2 regions of the Hahella chejuensis KCTC 2396 genome follow, and region 1 is predicted to be linked to the other one. Evidence: predicted binding sites of a transcription regulator. Region 1 holds the regulator's gene; the other holds the start of a gene.
What was found. The regulator LexA, encoded in region 1, represses DNA repair genes until DNA is damaged. The targets are predictions, from matches to a motif close to TACTGTNTANNTANACAGTA.
Positions count from the first base shown of each region.

Region 2: the regulator LexA is predicted to act here: its motif matches at 1,707-1,726, upstream of uvrD (DNA helicase II).

Region 1 covers NC_007645.1:2,108,538-2,111,963, reverse strand. Annotated here, with positions in the region: gene HCH_RS09385 (hypothetical protein) at 1-114, shown strand, start outside; gene HCH_RS09380 (collagenase) at 166-444, opposite strand; gene HCH_RS09375 (NAD(P)H-dependent oxidoreductase) at 920-1,501, opposite strand; gene lexA (transcriptional repressor LexA) at 1,754-2,356, shown strand; gene HCH_RS09365 (hypothetical protein) at 2,405-2,650, opposite strand; gene HCH_RS09360 (DUF6586 family protein) at 2,809-3,267, opposite strand.
Region 2 covers NC_007645.1:733,113-736,538, reverse strand. Annotated here, with positions in the region: gene uvrD (DNA helicase II) at 1-1,474, opposite strand, end outside; gene HCH_RS03345 (EAL domain-containing protein) at 1,889-3,426, shown strand, end outside.

The DNA of each region.
Region 1 (3,426 bases):
GAGGCCAAGGAGGATGAGCAGCAATTTAGCCGTCCCATCCCCTCAATTCAGCCAATGACCGACATCACTCCAGAGCCTTCTGCAGCGACTCAGTTATCCCGCCGAAACGGCTAAAGAAACCGCCAGCACGGATATAACCTATACGCCAGGGATTTGGCTTTTACTTTAAACGCCAGAAGCGACCTGAAGCTCCTTCCTCACTTTCCCCATCCACTTTGCAAACCCCGCATCCAGTTCTTTCGCTTCGTCATCAAGCCAGTCCTGGTAATCGTCATATCGGCCAAGTCGGAACCATAATACTAATCGCTCAATGTCGTCTGGACGCTGCTCGAACATGTAGCGCACCGCCCAATAGCCCCAATGGTAAATACGCGACTCATCGCTATTATTAATCAGGCAGCCAAATAGCTTCCTTCTATTTGGCTGCAACGCCAGGGCCTGCACATGTCAGGCCCTGTCTCCCGCGGCTAGCCGCCGCGCAGGCGCATCCATGCGCCTGATCATTAACATGCCAATATCATTGCCATGTTAATAATCAAAAGGATCGCCCTCATAGAAAACGCCGGTCGATGAAGGCGTCATTGTCATGGCCTTTATCGTAGATATTGAAAAGTTCGTTTCACGCCGAGTCATAGCGCCCACCAAAGTCAGTCAACGAGCCCCGCCGCCCTTCGACCATGTTATCGCGCTGACAGTGAGAGTGAAAAAGACAACGCCAAAGGGGCTCTAAACCATCTGTTCGCAGGCGTCATTGCAATTCCTAAAGAGATTTACAGCCTGATTAAAGAGTACGTCGCAGAGTATGAAAGTTACCGCGCGGGCAGTGAATATATACCGATAAAGTTAATCGGCCTGTCTAATAAAAGCGCCAAATTGTATCAAAGCCGCCAAGCCAATAGCGCACAAGCTAAACCAAATGCTACATCGCCTTACCGCCATACATGCGCATTCTATCCAGCCACTGTTTTCGGGGCTTGGCGTCCGAGTCTTCCACCGCGCCAATCAGCGACGTTTGAATCGGAGAAACCCCACAAATACCCAAGATATTACGCTTTAGACTTTTTAAACTGTGAGCGCGATAAAACCAGCGATAGATAAACGCAGGCATCCCCATGGTCACGACTATGCGCGCCCTGCGTCCTTTCAGTAGCCGCCTGGGCCACTTACCTCCCCCACTTACCGCAAAGCCTGGTCGTAATGTCTGCTCCAGGAACGCCTTTAATACGGCGGGCATGCCCCCCATCCATAGCGGATAAATAATAAACAGACATTCAGCCCACTGGATTTCTTTCTGCGCAGCGATAATCACCTCCGGCGGAGACTGTTCTTCAAATTCCCGCTTTGAACGCAACCAGGGAAAACTCATTGTCGATACAGCCAACTTACGCACCTCATGTCCCGCCGCCTCCGCCCCTTCGGCGTATGCTTCAGCCAAAGCATGACAAAAGCGGCCACCCTGTGGGTCAGGATGCCCCTGAATAATCAAAATGCGTGACGCCATAAGTTGCTCCCAGAAAGTGTAGTCAGCTATTCATATTTTCTCGATTAACAAAGATAGTCATTTGTTGTCGATCAATATTCATCAGCTTTGCTTGATCCGCGACGCGCCATATCAGTTTTCATCTTAATCCTCAGTTACTTAGACATTTTTTCTTTACTTGCCCACACCATTACTGTATACATAAACAGACATGGATAAACATATAGTGTACACAGATTTTTATCAGACCTTTTGGGGTCGCCGGAGGGTGGAGTGATTAAGCTAACCAAGCGCCAGGAACAGGTTTTACAACTGATTCGCGAGCATATTGAGGAGACGGGTTATCCACCTACCCGGGCGGAAATTTCCAATCGCCTGGGGTTTCGCTCCGCTAATGCTGCGGAAGAGCACCTGAAAGCGCTGGCGAAGAAAGGCGCTATTGAGATGGTTCCCGGCGCCTCGCGCGGCATCAGGTTGCCGGCGTCGGAAACGCAAAATCAGGGCATTCCGATTGTTGGTCAGGTAGCAGCGGGTTATCCCATTCTGGCGCAGGAAAATATTGAAGAATATTGTGAGCTGCCCCCGTCCTTCTTTACCCCTTCCGCCGATTACTTTCTGCGTGTCAAAGGCATGAGCATGAAGGACGTGGGAATTCTCGACGGCGATTTACTGGCGGTGCATCGCACGACCGATATCCACAATGGTCAAATTGTGGTTGCGCGCATTGGCGATGAAGTGACGGTGAAACGTTTCCAGCGTCAGAAAAACAAAGTGCTTTTATTGCCGGAAAACGAAGAGTTTGAACCCATTGAAGTGAACCTGTCGCAACAGCCTTTGGACATCGAAGGACTGGGCGTCGGCGTTATTCGCCGCTAACAGTGAACCGACAAAGCGCCGACTGCCTCTAATGGGCAGTCGGTGACATTAATGTACGGTTTTCGGTTTTTCTTCCGCCTCTGACTGACGAATCGCCTCCTCCCGCATATCTCCTACCAGCTTAATGGCCGCATTAATCATAGCGTGTGCGACAGCCGCATCATTTTCCGCCAGATATGCCTTAGCTTCCTGACCAAAGCTGATTTTCACCAAATGTTCGCTCCCGCCCCCCATGGGTTGCAAAGCGAAGTCTCCATTCGGCAGTTGAACAATTTCAAAGAAGCTTGATGCCATTTCCAAATCTCCTACTCGTAAGTTCTCACTGAAATGTTTTCCATCGTTCCAATACCTGGGAACGAACATGTCAGCAAACTAGCCACAGGCGCCTCATTCATTTTCCTAAGCTGTTATCAGTCGAGGCCTGAGAGGGTTTCTTTCATTCAAGCTTACCTCTACCACTCAAAACTGTGCTCTCTCACCTCGTTGATAAACGCCTGCATGAACTCCAGTATTGCCGCCGCCTCCATTGCAGATACGGTTGACGTGGCGGCGATAATATTTTCATCCTGCGGCGTTTCATTTTTTCGGGGACGAGATATTTCCCCATATTGCTTCAATAATTGAGCCAACCAGGAATCTGGTTGGGCCGCCGCCAGTTTCATGCTGATAACTTCTGGCGATTCGACTTCCAACTGTCCTTCCAAGTCAGCGAGCGACTCGATCTTAACTTTGATGCGACGTTGTTCGGCAAGTTCGTTCAAGAAACCGACATATGCCTGTTGAAGAAAACGCAAAGCCGCACGCCCTGCGCATTCTCTTTCCGCCACGGTTGAAGAGGTATCTTTCCACTGCAATTGCAGCTTGGCGAAAAACAGATTTTCATTTACGTAAGTCAGCCACTTTCCAGACATACCTTAAGCTCATCAACAATCGCTTTTTATTAGTGTATAGGTTTTTAACCATAAGTTCTTTAATAAAAATTTCCCCTCCGAAGTAATTCCTGAGGCGCAATTCCGATTCGCTCAGGCGCCTAAATTCCCTACCATTGCTGTCTCATCCAACTCAGGTTT
Region 2 (3,426 bases), 1.4 Mb from region 1:
CCAATATGCCGCTGACTTCCAGCATATGCTTGGTGAGATCCTGCAAACTGTTCTCTTTCGCAAATTCGCGCAGATTTTCGACTATTTCAATAAAATGCTTCAGCCCAGCTCCCGCTTTGCCTTTGATTAAGCCTGCGCTGACCGCCGCCACAGAAGTCCGCCATAACGACCCTCTGCGCTCGCGCGCTGCGTCGCGCAAGGTTTCCAACGACTTGGCGCCAACGCCGCGAGACGGAATGTTGACCACCCGCTCAAAGGCGGCGTCATCATCCGCGAAATGGGCCAGGCGCAAATACGCCACTGCGTTTTTAACCTCCAGACGATCATAGAAGCGTAAACCGCCATATATCCGATATGGCACGCCGTGGCGGATCAACGCTTCTTCCAATACCCGCGACTGCACGTTGGACCGGTACAACAGCGCCACTTCCGAACGCGACCGCCCCTGATTCACCCATGACTGCACGGATTCGACAATATAGTTGGCTTCATCCTGCTCGTTAAACGCAGCGTACACGTCAATCGCTTCGCCTTCGCCCTGATCCGTCCATAGCTGTTTGCCCAGACGACTGGGGTTGTGGGCAATGACGTGGTTGGCGGCCCGCAGAATGGTCTGCGTTGACCGGTAGTTCTGCTCAAGGCGCACCAGCGCCGCTTCGCCGAAGTCATTCTGGAAACGCTGAATATTCTCAATCTTGGCGCCGCGCCAGCCGTAGATGGACTGGTCGTCGTCTCCGACCACGGTCATGGGAACGCGGTCCCCCGCCAACACGCGCAGCCACGCATATTGAATGGTGTTGGTATCCTGAAACTCGTCAACCAGAATATGCTGGAAGCGCTGCTGATAGTGCCGCAACAGATCCGGCTTTTGCAGCCAGAGTTCATGAGAGCGCAGCAATAACTCGCCAAAGTCCACCAACCCGCTCTGCCGACAATATTCGTCGTAGCGCTGGTATATCTTGTTCATGGTCTGCCGCCAGGCGTCGCTACCCGGTTCAATATTATCCGGTCGCAGCCCTTCGTCTTTCTGGCTGTTGATAAAATACTGCGCCTGGCGCGCAGGCCACTTGGACTCATCCAGTCCCAATTCGCGAATCACTCGCTTCAGCATGCGCTGCTGGTCATCTGAGTCGATCACCTGGAAGTTTTCCGGCAAACCGGCTTCTCGCCAGTGCGCGCGCAGCAGTCTGTGCGCCAGGCTGTGAAAGGTTCCCAGCCACATTCCACGCGTCGGTATATGCAACAGCGACTCCACCCGCTCACGCATTTCCCGCGCCGCCTTGTTGGTGAACGTCACCGCCATTATTGCGTGAGCGCCAATACGCTCGACTTGAATCAACCATGCCATGCGGTGCACAAGAACGCGGGTTTTGCCGCTGCCGGCGCCGGCCAGCACCAGCAGGTTGCGAGCGCTGGCGGTAACCGCCTCACGTTGAGCATCGTTAAGCGGGTCCAAAACCGCCGTTACGTCCATTGCTGAGACTTACCTCTCTTTGTTTGAAGGGCTTTGTTGTTAACGGCTTTCCGCGAAAGACACGCCAGGAAATTAAACCGCAGACTCATCTCCGATTTTATTCGAAGTGCTTGTGCGCGAGTTCACTATCGGGTTAAATGGGACAACGAACAAAAAATAACAAAATGTTACATACAATAAGCACACTGAACCGCCAACCGGAGTCGCCGCCTTGCACATTTGCGGCGATTAATACTGGATAATTTTACAGCCCATTACAACATTGCATCGCTGCTTTCCAGGTTCGCCGACCGTCAAAAGCAGATATGACGGGTTTGTTTGTGCGGCGGGATTCCAGTGAAATCGGACAATTATACTAACATGCACCCCGGGACAAACGATATTCAAGCAAGCAGTTTAAAGCTGATGTCGACCATGGCGCGCCCTAAACCTCTCAAGGTGCGTCGGGAGCAACTTATAAAGCTGGGGCGTCGTAGTCGCCACGCCGCTGCATTGCTTTTTTTCATTACCATGGGCTTCGTCGCCACCGCCTCTCCCTATCACGCTGTAGCGCCCTTGATAGGACTTGCCACGCTGGGAGCTATCTGCGCCGTTCTGCTCGCCGTCTTCGGCTCACGGGCTCAGGCTCTATTACAGGATGAAAGCGCCAACTTACCTCGCAACGTCGCCAACCTTAGCAGGCTTTATGTGTTGCTCAGCGCCGCAATCGCGACCGTGTTGGGGCCAGTAGCCGCTTACATCATCCTGGAGCTCCCTTCGTCCTGGCTTGACAGCGCCACCATCGCCCAGTTCGTCGCCGCGGGCCTTCTATCCTTTTTTCTCGGCATCTGGCGCACTCCATTTATCATTCTTAGCGCCATGCCACTTCTCTGGTTGTCGGTCCTGTTAAGCGGCAGATCCCCCCTCCCCACGGAGTTAATGACCAACGCAGCCATCCTCAGCGTCTTTCTCTACCCACTCGCCGCGCTCTGGTATCTTGCGTCCAGCCGCTACCTTAATCAGAACCTGCAGATGCAAGGCCTCATCGCCTACTTGGATAACGCCCGCTCCGCCTCAGAACAGCTTAACCAACAGCTCGCCTATGAAATTACTCGTCGCGAGGAAATAGAACACGAGCTGCGCGAGACTCAAAAAGAGCTGGAAAACGCTATCTGCGAGCGCACAGACGAATTGTCCGAAGCCAATCGTATTTTGAGCCAGCAAATCAAATTGCGGAAAAACATCAGCGATGCGCTGATGAAAAGCCAAACCCGTTTATCGCAGGCTATTGAAGCCACAGGGTTGGCCTTGTGGGACTGGGATATTCCGAGAAACTCTCTCTATCAATCATTCTTTCATGACGCCTTCGGTCCCCGAGAAATGTCGGCGACCGCATTCGTGGAGCGCATGCATGGGTTGATACATACTGACGACCGTCCGCGCATCAGAAAGGAAATGATGCTCTGTCTGAAGGGCTTGAGTAATACATACCGGGTGCAATATCGCGTCACCACTGCTAAAGACGCCTGGATCTGGGTGGAAGATTGCGGCAAGCCGGTAAGTTTCGACAAACTCGGCCGCATTACCCGCATGATCGGGTCGCGCCGCGACATCAGCAAAGAGAAAAGTCGCGATGAGCAGCTGCTTCTGGCCAAGTCCGTCTTTGACCATACGCCCCAGGGCGTGTTCGCACTGGATACCGAGTTCCGATTCCTCACCGTCAACAACGCGTTTAGCCAGATCACCGGTTATGAGACGGAAGAAGTGATTGGCAGCAGCCTGGAGGATTTCAGCCAGGCTCCCAACAAGCGGCAAGTGTTCAGTCGTATTCGCGACGAGCTGTTTTTGCGGGGCCGCTGGCAAGGTGAGTTATATGAAAAGCGTAAATCCGGTGAGTTCTATTGTCAGTGGCTGCAAATTACCTCCATCATCAATACAGAAGGCGCAACCACCCATTACGCAGGCTTATTTTC